Regions from separate parts of the Neobacillus phoenicis genome, predicted to be linked through region 2. Evidence: predicted binding sites of a transcription regulator. Region 2 holds the regulator's gene; the other holds the start of a gene.
What was found. Region 2 encodes Rex, which represses fermentation and respiration genes when NADH is low (regulators of the CRP and FNR family bind a similar motif). Its sites were predicted from a motif close to TTGTGAAATATTTCACAA; they were not measured.

Region 1 (6,108 bases), 1.9 Mb from region 2:
CCTGCCATGATGGCTTATTATTCTTATTTCAGTGACTTTGGAGTGGCCGGTATGGCCATAGCAGGTCTATTCCCATTGTTCGGTGCCTACCGACTGGCTCGTTTCAATATTAACGCTGTAAAATCCTCACTTAAGTATTTTACGGGTGTTCCAATTACGGCGGCAGGTGGATTGTTAACACTGTTAACTTTGTTTCATGGAAAAATGCCTGCAATTATTCTTCCAATTGCGTTTTTTGTACTTTGCTATTTAATGGTGAGTACGATAAAAATACCTAGTTTAAAGGATATTCCGCTACCCAAATACGGAATTATCATTACACTTTTTCTTGGTTATGCCATTTATCTTGTTTTTAAAAAGGAACAGCATCGCTTTCCATACTTCATCTATGTAGCCATTCCACTTTATGTCGCGTTTATAGGATATCAATTAGTCCGCACAAAAAGAAAAAATAATCCTAAATAAAAAAAGGGTGTCAGGCACCATGTGAACATTTCACATGGAACGCCTGACACCTTTTTTTTACATTCCGAAAGACATTACCCAGATTGACCCTCCAACAGTTACGACTGCAATGAAAAAGGCATATCCGATGTTTACTAAATTGGACTTACCGTCTTCTCCTTCATTCATATGCATGAACATGAACAGCTGTAGACCAGCTTGGATGACAGCAAGTGAGCCAATAATCCAAAGAATTGTTTTAAATGGTAATGATGTTTTTAATGCGACACCAAGTGCTGCGAAGGTGAGCACGAGTGACAAAATAAATCCTAAAACATGTGTAATGGGAAACCCTTTTGTATTTTTAGCCATTTATGACACCATCCTTGCTAAATACACAAATGTAAAGATAAAGATCCATACTACATCTAAGAAGTGCCAGTATAAGCCAATAATAAATGTTTTTCTAGCTGTCACTTGCGTTAACCCTCTTTTGAAGATTTGAATAATAACCATAGTAGCCCAGCCAATACCCATGGATACGTGAAGACCGTGTGTGCCTAACAAAACAAAGAAGCTTGATAGGAAGGCACTAGTTTGCATGGTTGCTCCCTCATGGACATAGTGGATAAATTCAGTGACTTCCATAAAGACAAACCCTGCACCGAGTAATAGAGTAATGATGAACCATAATAATAAACCATTACGGTTATGACGGCGCATCTCAAAAATCGCTAGTCCCATGGTAAAACTACTAGTTAATAAGAGAATGGTTTCAACCATGACATCTTTTATTTCAAAAAGATCTTTAGGAGTAGGTCCTCCTGCATATCTTGCATTTAATACGGAGAATACCGCAAATAGTGTACCGAATAGGATGATTTCTGCCCCAAGGAAAATCCAAAATCCTAAGATGTTCATTCTGTTTTGTTCAGTTTGATATTCGAGAGGCAGTGCTGTATTCACATTAGCTGACATGGTTGTTCACCCCTTTATCGACGTTTCGCCATGCTTTTTCAGTTGCTTTAATTTCTTCGACTGGAACATGGAAACCGTCATTATAATCAAAGGATCTAATGATTAGTCCAGCTAAAATTCCAACCGTTGCCACAAGAGCGGCGATCTTCCATTCGAATACCAAGAAGAAACCGGCTACACCAAAAATGAAGCCCATATAGATTGGTAAACCTGAATTACTTGGCATGTGAATTTCTTTAATTTCATCATCGCTTATAGTAAGACCTTCGTTGTTTTTCTTCATATACCAGAATGCATCAAGTGATTTAACTTCTGGTTGTTTCGCAAAGTTATAGAATTGAACAGGTGAAGCAGTCGCCCACTCAAGTGTTCTTGCATCCCAAGGATCGTTAGAGATATTGCGGTCTGCATAACGTGCACTCCAATAAATGTTGTAGCAGAGGGCACCAAAACCGATTGCTAGAATAACTGCCCCAATGGCTGAAACTAAGAATAATGGTGCATAGCCTGATTCAACAGAATAGGTATATGAACGACGAACGGCTCCGTTTAGACCAAGGAAGAACATTGGCATAAACGTTAAATTGAAACCAATGACAAAGAACCAGAAGTGAATCTTTCCAAGCTTTTCATTTAACATATGTCCAAACATCTTTGGCCACCAGTAGTAAAGACCAGCAAATACCGCAAACACTACACCAGGAATTAATACATAGTGGAAGTGAGCAACAAGGAATAAAGTATTATGATATTGATAATCGGCTGCACCCATTGCAAGCATTACACCAGTTACCCCACCAATGACAAAGCAAGGTATGAATGCTAGTGCCCAAAGCATGGCAGTCGTGAATTGAATACGACCTTTGCGCATGGTGAACAGCCAGTTAAACATTTTAACACCAGTTGGAATTGCAATCATCATGGTTGTAATCGAGAATACAGAGTTAACTGCTGGTCCAGCACCCATTGTAAAGAAGTGGTGAACCCATACAAGCATGCTTAAGAACGCAATACCGACAACGGAAAAGACCATTGATTTATAACCGAATAACATTTTTCGAGAAAAAGTTGAAATAACTTCTGAGAACATTCCAAAGGCTGGAAGAACAACAATATATACCTCAGGGTGTCCCCATAGCCAGAATAAGTTTGCCCACATCATATCCATTCCACCGCCGCTTAGCGTAAAGAAATGGGTACCGAAAATACGGTCAAATGTCATTAGAGCAAGTGCTACAGTAAAGATTGGGAACGCAGCAATAATGATAATGGAAGCAACAAATGATGTCCAAGTGAACATCGGCATTCTCATTAAGGTCATGCCCTTTGTTCTCATTTTTAAGACTGTTACGACAAAGTTAATACCTGTCATCAGTGTTCCAATACCGGCAATCTGTAAGGCAATTGCATAATAGTTGTTACCGATACCTGGAGTGAATTCTTTCCCTGCAAGTGGGAAGTAGGCTGTCCAACCAGCATCTGGTGAACCACCAACAACGAAAGAAATGTTAAACAGCATTGCGCCTGCAAAGAATAACCAGAAGCTTAGTGCATTCAATTGCGGAAACGCAACGTCACGTGCTCCGATTTGCAGTGGAATAACGACGTTCATTAAACCAATTAAAAGTGGCATAGCTGCGAATAAAATCATGATTACACCATGAGTGGTGAAAATTTCGTTATAGTGCTGTGCATCTAAAAATTGCATTTCTGGGCGTGAAGTTTGAGCTTTCATTAATAGCCCATCCACTCCACCACGGAAGAACATTAATACACCTGAGATGATGTACATGATACCGATTCGTTTATGGTCAACAGTTGTAAGCCATTCACGCCAGAGCCATTTCCACTTTTTTAAATAGGTAACTCCAGCTACAATACCTACCATTGTTAGAGCAATAGCAATCTGAGAACCTAGTATTAAAGGGTTCCCCACGATGAAGAAGTCATGCCAATTAATGCCCATCGTGTTCACCTCCATTAGAATTTTCATCCATATTCATACTTTCCATAGACTCGCCGCTAGGTTCTTCATCTTTAAAGATCTTTCCTTTGACGCCATGGACCTCATATAATTCAGGGTTTGTATAAGTCTTAGAATTCATTTTTGCGTGGTCAACCCAAGCTAAATGTGTACCAATAAATGTTTCACGTCCTAAATGTGTAGGCTTTAGGAGTTCATTGTATTTTTTCTCCGTTAATTTAGGTGCCTTATCTTTAACGTCCTTAACCCATTTATCAAAGTCTTTTGGTGACTTTGCTTCAACGGTAAATTCCATTTCAGCGTAACCTTTTCCGTTAAAGTTTGTGTTACGGCCTAAAAATTCCCCAGGATTATCGGCAGTAAGGTACAATTGAGTTTCCATTTTATTCATTGTGTATTTCTGACCGCCTAATTCAGGCACCCAGAAGGATTGCATAGTACCAGCAGATGTTAATTTAAACTCAACAGGTGTACCTGCGGGAATGTTAACATAGTTAACTGTTTCAATACCTTGTTCTGGATAACTAAAAATCCATTTCCAGTCGGCAGATGTAACGTGAATCACAATTGGTTTCTTATCTTCATAGCCAACAGGTGGTTTTTCCAATTTATAAATAGTTGTTACAGTTGGAATTGTTAAAGCAATTACGATCAGAATAGGAATAAAAGTCCAAATAAACTCCAATTTTGTGCTACCGTGTTCTTCAGGTGGCTCGTAATCTTTATTTTCAGGTGTTGCGCGGTATTTCCAAATGATATAGCCAAATAAACCAAAAACGACAACAACAACAAGGAGCATGAAGATGAGTGACCAGTTGATTAAGTCTAGAATATCTCTTGCTGCAGGACCTTTGGGTTCAAAAACAAGCATATTCGTATCGCAGCCGCTTAAAAGCAATACAGGCAGTAAAGCTAGTAGTGGAACGAAGTAGTTCTTTTTAAACATTGAGATTTTTCCCCTCCAATAATTGTTCGTTTTTTTAGATTTGTTCGTGAATTCATTCACAAACTTTGCTAAAGTTATTCCTTTGCATTAAAAAACTTAGAAACATGATTAAATTGATTATTAGATAATAATAATTCGTATGTTTTCTTTCCCTAACACAATATTAACAACATAGATGTGATGTTAACATAGGTTTTTGAAAAAAGTTGTGACAAATTTGTTAAGGATAAAAAATCCTATTCATGGGATGATTTGGTAAAAGTGTTGCAAAGGCCGTTCTATAGCACTTATAGTTGTCTATTTCTTTACAAACATGGGATAATAATAGTGAATACATAGAAAGAGGAGAGCATAATTATGAAGGTCAAAATTAACCGCAATGCAGCAAAAGCTTTGAAAAAAATGCTTGATCAAGAGGAAGCACAAGGAAAAATGTTTCGAGTTTATGTGACAAGTATTCATGGAGATCATGCCCACTATGACTTGAGGCTCGATACTCCAACAGAAAATGATGTAGTGGTTCAATCGGATAAGGATATTGATTTTATTGTAGAAAAAAACAATGAATATTTAGATAATATTTGGATCCAGTTCTTCCATGTCCCAAAAGAAGAATGGCTGATTACCAATCCATCAAAGGGCGTCCACCATCATCATTAATCTAATCACGCAAAAACGTTTGGAAAGTAATCCAAGCGTTTTTTTAAACTGTAATTTTCAAAAAACTTGAAATTGTTTACATTTTTCTCGTATAATCCTATTATTGCTATCTTAGAAAAAAGGAGATTATCTATGATTCGTCGTTTTTTTTCATATTATCGTCCGCATAAGAGACTGTTTATGTTTGACTTTAGTAGCGCGGTTATCGTAGCCATTTTAGAATTGGCTTTTCCGTTAGCAGTGCAGTGGTTTATTGATAAATTACTGCCTGGAGGGGACTGGCAAACGATTGTGGCCGTTAGTATTGGTCTTTTCCTTCTATACTTATTGAGCACCTTCTTACAATTTATTGTGAATTATTGGGGGCATAAGCTGGGAATTAATATTGAAACAGACATGAGACAAGAGTTGTTTGAACATGTTCAAAAGCAGTCGTTCCGTTTCTTTGATAATACGAAAACTGGGCATATCATGAGCAGAATTACGAATGATCTCTTTGATCTTGGTGAACTTGCCCATCATGGACCAGAAGATGTATTTATTGCAATGATGACCTTTATTGGTGCGTTTTGGATTATGTTGACAATCAACGTTAAACTGGCATTTGTTGCTATTTTAGTGCTTCCATTTTTAATGATACTAGTTGTTGTTTGTAATTTGAAAATGAATAAAGCATGGGGGCAAATGTATTCAAGCATTGCAGATGTGAATGCACGAGTAGAGGACAGTGTATCAGGGAGTCGCGTCGTTCAATCGTTCACAAATGAAGAATTTGAGATTGCTAGATTTAAAAAGAATAATAAAACCTATCGTGCGGCAAAATTAGGTGGATACCGGGTTATGTCATTTAGCTTATCAGGTATTTATATGATGACACGTCTCATTACCATAGTCGTTCTTGTATATGGAGCATGGTTGAGCTTTACAGGTCATTTGACGTATGGATCGCTGGTTGGGTTTGTCCTATATGTAAATGTTCTATTTAAACCGATTGATAAAATCAGTGCCATTATGGAGCTTTATCCAAAAGGAATGGCTGGATTTAAGCGATTTATTGAATTAATTGATTCAGAACCTGATGTAAAGGACACAAAAG
Region 2 (6,108 bases):
CTAACCTTTATCAGCGAATTCACCGGTTTTATCAGCGAATCTTGAATTTTATCAGCGAATTCAAGCCATTTATCAGCGAATCACAAAAAAAGGTTTCAGGCACCATGTGAAGTTTTCACATTGGTGCCTGACACCTATTATTTTGAAGTCTCACCCCGGTGGATGACCATTCGTTCTTTGCCTAAAATGAAGATAAATAAGAAAGCCAGACCCGCTGGTACCAATGCCCAAGTAAAGGTGTGGACGATTGAACTGGAAAGCGCATCTGTAATTTTATCAAGAATCTGTGGAGGGATCATCTTTCGCCCTTCCTCTGATAATAACGCCCGTGAATCCCCGAACGCTCCCCCCTTCGGCATCGGTCCCATACCAGCAAAGGCTTTTTCAAGAGCCTCTGTAAAATCATTTCGTTGAATCGTTCCAAAGATGGTAATCCCAATCGTCATGCCAAGTGAACGAATAAAGTTACTAGTTGAAGTCGCTGAGCCCCTCTGCTCTATGCCAAACGGATGAATCGCCGCCATGCTCAACACCGAAAACGAGAACCCTACTCCCAGTCCTATGACAATCATATACACCGTTAACATTGCTCGGCTGGTTTCTGGAGTGATCGTACTTAACAGCAAAAATCCACCAATCAGAATTACCGCCGACAAAAACATGATATTACGGTAGCTCATTTTCGTGGTCAAAAATCCGCCTACTTGCGCCGTCACCACCGACCCAAGCATCATCGGTAATAAAATCAATCCAGAATTCGTGGCACTGCCTCCATACACCCCTTGGACAAAAATCGGTATATATACCGTTCCGGCCATAAAGGCTGCCCCATAAAACAGACCGACAATCGTACTTCCAGCAAACAACCTGTTTTTAAACATCGAAAATGAGATGATGGGATCCTTCGCCTTTGTCTCAGCAAATAAAAAGACTACAAACAAAATCGTAAATCCTGCAAATAAGCTTAAAATTATCATGGAATCCCAGTCATACTTCTGGCCACCCAGCTCCAGGGCAAACATTAAGCAGACTACTGCGCTGACTAATGTCACTGCTCCCCACCAGTCAATGGTTTGCTTTTGATGAATCGGTGACTCTTTGTAAGCTATCACGACAAAAATCAAGGATAAAATTCCAAGTGGCATGTTAATATAAAAAATCCAATGCCAGCTGATATGATCCGTAATATACGCACCTAGCAACGGCCCAAAAATGCTCGATAATCCAAAGACGGCTCCAAACAATCCGCCCATCTTCCCGCGTTTTTCAGGTGGAAAGAGATCAAACATGATCGTAAAGGCAATCGGCACAAGTGCTCCACCGCCAATTCCTTGAATCGCACGGTAAATACTTAACTGTGTAATCGTCTCGGCTGTACCGCATAAGGCGGATCCTGCCATAAACAAAATTAGCCCAAAAATAAAGAACCGCTTCCGTCCGTACATATCAGACAATTTCCCGAAGATTGGCATCCCCGCCATCTCTGCAACCATATAAGCAGAAACAACCCAAACGAAGCTCTCTAGCCCCCCAAGGTCACCAACAATCGTCCCCATGGCGGTCACAACGATTGTATTATCCATAGAGGCCATTAAAATCCCCAATAATAATCCTGCAACAACAAACCCTAATTTGCTTTCCTTCGCTGTCATCCCATGTCCCCCTTAAATCTTTGTTTTCGTCTTAATCGTGGCACTAGGGTCATGGGTCAAATCGTCTCGATACTCCACCAAACCAATGTCGCATCCTGGTCCGATTTTCACACTATTTCCCCGAACAATTGCTGCCTTTGTGTTTTCTAAGTACACTTCATCGCCTTCGATAACTTTCGCATCGAGAAAGCCCGCCCTCTTTGAGAGTGGAATATTGGTGAATGGAATAAACCAAGATCCTCTTTTCACCGAAATCTTCCCGCCGCCAATTTCCTCTGCTGTGCTCTCACCAAAGCTCAGAATAATTTTAACGTTGTCGGCAGATAGCAACCCCTTAATTTCAAAGCCTCCGCTCGATTCAAATTTCTCATACTCGACATCACCTTTTACAGAGATACTTCCTTTAATTACGGCGGACTCGCCCATCAATCGGTCATCCGCCTCTAACAAGCCAAAAATCTTCATTTTTTTCAGCTGCGCCTTCCCGCCAACAGTCATTGTTCCCATGACAAGTGCTTCCTCTGCTTCCATCGATCCTTTAACCTCTGCCTCACCCAAAATCTTAGCTGATCGTGTTTTCACATTTTCGCACGCCTCACTTGTTCCATATACATGAAAGCTGGAGCAGTCGACATTATTGACGATGGTTCCTTCTCCTCTTATGCTGATTTTTCTATATTGACCGCCAGGGTAACTCCCTGAACCATTTATGATAAGGTTACTGCTTTTCTCCATTGTCCTACCCCCCAATTACACTTTTATACTTTCTTTGACTACAGCATTTTTATGTTGTGAAAAATCTTCCCGGTACTCTACGACACCAATTTGGCAATTCCGCCCAATCTTTACCTGATTTCCCCGTACAACCTTGGCAATGGTATTCTCTAGTTCAATTTTGTCCCCTTCAATAAATTCCACTTCCAGCTGAGTGGAAAACAGCGGTTTAATAAGACTTTCAAAAAAAGAACCTCTATGTTTCACCAATATTGTTTCTCCGCCGATTTCCTTTGCCTTGCATGGGCCATGAAGTTGGATCGTAATTTGTTCGGCATTTAATAATCCGCCAATAGCAAATTGAGAATCTGCTTTAAAAATCTCCGCCTCACAATCTCCCTCTACCCTTAACACTCCATTAATTTTGATTTCTTCACTTTTCACTTTTCCACCAACAGATGCCTTGCCAGAAACCTTTAATTTTTTCACATATAGATTTTCATCAATCTTTGCCGTTCCATCTATCGATAAGTGTTGGGATTCAATCGTTCCCTTGACCTTTGCTTTACCGTTTATTTTGGCCTGTTCACTTGTCACATTCCCATCCACAGTCCCGAAACCATTACTTTCAAACTCAACGCAATCAACATCACTGTTAACCGTACCGAATCCATTGACAATGACCTGGCGAAACGTCCCGCCATTGGAAGCACCGAAGCCATTGATGACTAAGTCTCCTCTTTCCTTCATATCCATGTATATTCTCCTTTATAATAATTTTGCTTTGATCTCTTCCATACACGACATCAGTGAGAGCTGCACAACCATTTTCGTCCCCAGATCCATATGCATGGCTTCTGCGTTAATAAGCAAAAGACATGATGACACCCCAAGCTTCCTTGTTATCACTAATTCACAGCTTTTTTGTTTGATTAAAGCCGCATGCTCTTTTAGCACCTGAAGCAGCATCTTTCCTTCATCTTGATTAATCTCACCAGATTGCAGCAGCTTCTCAAGCACGTATACCTCGAGCATTCTAGTAATCGTAAAGGTAAGGCTTCCTTTTTCATTCTCAAGGTAAAAATCCATGACAGTTGATGAAACAATGTTACGTTTTACTAACTCATCTTTTCCTAGCTGCAAATCAGAAATATTCGGTGAAAACATGTCTGCCAGTTCATCTAGCGATAAATTTTCTTTCATTGTTTGGATTTTATTGATTCTTTCTAGAATCTTCTCTTTTGGAAAAAAGGTCTCCTGTCCAGTAAAGGTTGATTTACGGATGAACCAGTCTTCTGGAATAAGGTCCTTTCGCTTCCATCTATATAGCTGCCCATACGAAATTCCAGCTAATTCTAATAGGTCTTTTTTTGAGATTAACTCCTCGCTCATGATAAAAACCCCTTTCTATTTATCAATGTAACATAACACTGTTACGTTTGTAAAGCTGTGACTTACCTATTTTTGTAAAAAAAAAGACCTCCTACGATTAAATCATCGTAAAAGGCCTTCCCCTGTTCTATTCTTCTATATCCACTGTCGGATAGTGCTTTAAAAAGTAAACCAATGATTGCAGTTCCACTGCCAAGTCAATATGGTGAACCCGAATCGACGCTGGTACATTTAACCGAGCGGGCGTAAAGTTCAAAATCCCTTTGACCTCTGCTTTTACAAGTCGGTCCGTTATCATTTGGGCAACAGGAGCAGGGACCGTCAAAATAGCCACCTGAATATCACTATTTTCTAATACCTTCTCCAAATCATCCATATGATGAACCGGAACTTCACGAATCATGGTTCCCATTTTTTCCGGGTCGACATCAAAAGCGACCTCGATCTTCGTGTTGTTATTTTTTAAAAAGTTATAATTTAAAAAGGCAGTCCCTAAATTACCAACCCCAATTAATGCAACCTTCGTTAATTCATCCTGATCCAGCGTTTTCCGGAAAAAGGTTAACAAATAGTTAACATTATAGCCATACCCCTTTTTACCTAATGCCCCAAAATAGGAAAAGTCACGGCGAATCGTTGCCGAGTCTACCTTTACCGCTTCACTTAACTCTGCAGATGAAACTCTTTGTTTGCCGGAAGTATGCAGGTTCTTTAAAAATCGATAATAGAGGGGCAGCCGTTTCGCTGTCGCCTGTGGTATTTTCATCGTTTCGTTACTCATATTCTCCCACACCCCATGAATGGTTTTTTAACTCTTATTTAACCTGTTCATTTCTTCTAAAATCACCGTTTTTACCGCCTGTTTTTTCCACTAAATAGGTTGGTCCAATAACCATCCCTTTATCAACTGCCTTACACATGTCATAAACGGTTAACGCACAAGCAGATGCAGCTGTGAGCGCTTCCATTTCCACACCTGTATTCCCCTTAGTTTTCACCGCTGCCTCAATATGTAATTGAAAGTTTCCTGTTTGATCCTCTTCCCATGCAAAAGAAATATTCACACCTGTCAGTGGAATGGGATGACACATTGGAATGAGATCCCATGTTTTTTTTGCCGCCATCACAGCAGCAACCTGGGCAACAGCTAATACATCGCCCTTTTTCATCTCATGATTGGTTATTTTATCAAAAATCTCTTTACTTACGGTTATGCTAGAATGAGCAAGAGCAGTACGTGCTGTTTCGGGCTTGTCACTGACATCGACCATCTTTGCTCTGCCTTCTTCATTAAAATGCGTAAATTCGGCCATATAAAAAATCCTCCTATCAAAAAATAATACACTATTTTTCCTTTTATGTGTGTGAAACTTTGAACGAATCACTAGATTTTTTATAAGAACAGCACCTAGAAGAGTCCGAGTTATTGCTGTCATTCCGCTTATACGGTACACTAGTCCTAAGTAATAGAGGTGAATAAAATGATTTTATTGCAAGTGAATCAATTACAAAAATATTATGGTGCTGACCTTATTTTATCGAATATAAAGCTAGAATTACAAACGAGAGACCGAGTGGCCCTTGTTGGCCGTAACGGTGCCGGAAAATCGACTTTATTAAAGATTATTGCCGGACATTTGTCTCATGATGGCGGCGAGATCATCAAACCAAAAGAAGTAACCATCGGGTATTTAGCCCAGAACACTGGATTAGAATCCAAATTGACCATTTGGGACGAAATGTTAACCGTATTTGAGCCACTTCAAATCATGGAAAAATCGCTCCGCAAACTGGAAGAACAAATGGCCGATCCTTCTGTGTTTGAAGACCCAAGCAAGTACGAACGGGTGCTGAAAGAATATGATACCCTTCAGGTAAAATTCAAGGAGCAGGGCGGATACCAGTTTGAAGCTGACATTCGTTCGGTTCTGCACGGTTTAAACTTCCAGGATCATTCTCTCATGATTGCTAGTTTAAGCGGTGGTCAAAAAACCCGGCTCGCCTTAGGGAAATTGCTGCTAACCAAACCTGATATATTAATATTGGACGAGCCTACCAACCATTTAGATATTGATACCCTTTCATGGCTGGAACAATATTTACAGGGCTACGATGGCGCGATTTTAATCGTCTCTCATGACCGCTACTTCTTAGATAAAGTCGTGAATCAGGTCTATGAAGTATCCCGCAAGCAAATCCAAAAGTTTCCGGGTAACTATAGTTCTTACCTTGAACAAAAAGCGGCCAATTATGAGCGAGATTTGAAGCTTTATGAAAAACAACAGCAAGAGGTTGCTAATTTACAGGATTTTATCCAACGGAATCTAGCGAGAGCCTCCACCACCAAACG

Region 1: a site for Rex is predicted at 4,397-4,414, ahead of qoxA (cytochrome aa3 quinol oxidase subunit II). Genes of this name have one in related genera too.

Annotation. Positions count from the first base shown of each region.
Region 1 is NZ_CP154847.1:3,653,170-3,659,277, reverse strand. Features, by position in the region: gene pssA (CDP-diacylglycerol--serine O-phosphatidyltransferase) at 1-465, shown strand, start outside; gene qoxD (cytochrome aa3 quinol oxidase subunit IV) at 523-816, opposite strand; gene qoxC (cytochrome aa3 quinol oxidase subunit III) at 817-1,422, opposite strand; gene qoxB (cytochrome aa3 quinol oxidase subunit I) at 1,412-3,388, opposite strand; gene qoxA (cytochrome aa3 quinol oxidase subunit II) at 3,378-4,352, opposite strand; gene AA0X95_RS18925 (iron-sulfur cluster assembly accessory protein) at 4,710-5,012, shown strand; gene AA0X95_RS18920 (ABC transporter ATP-binding protein) at 5,145-6,108, shown strand, end outside.
Region 2 is NZ_CP154847.1:223,777-229,884, forward strand. Features, by position in the region: gene AA0X95_RS01035 (MDR family MFS transporter) at 138-1,652, opposite strand; gene AA0X95_RS01040 (cytoplasmic protein) at 1,665-2,387, opposite strand; gene AA0X95_RS01045 (polymer-forming cytoskeletal protein) at 2,403-3,122, opposite strand; gene AA0X95_RS01050 (YhbD family protein) at 3,135-3,758, opposite strand; gene AA0X95_RS01055 (redox-sensing transcriptional repressor Rex) at 3,886-4,539, opposite strand; gene moaC (cyclic pyranopterin monophosphate synthase MoaC) at 4,574-5,071, opposite strand; gene AA0X95_RS01065 (ABC-F family ATP-binding cassette domain-containing protein) at 5,240-6,108, shown strand, end outside.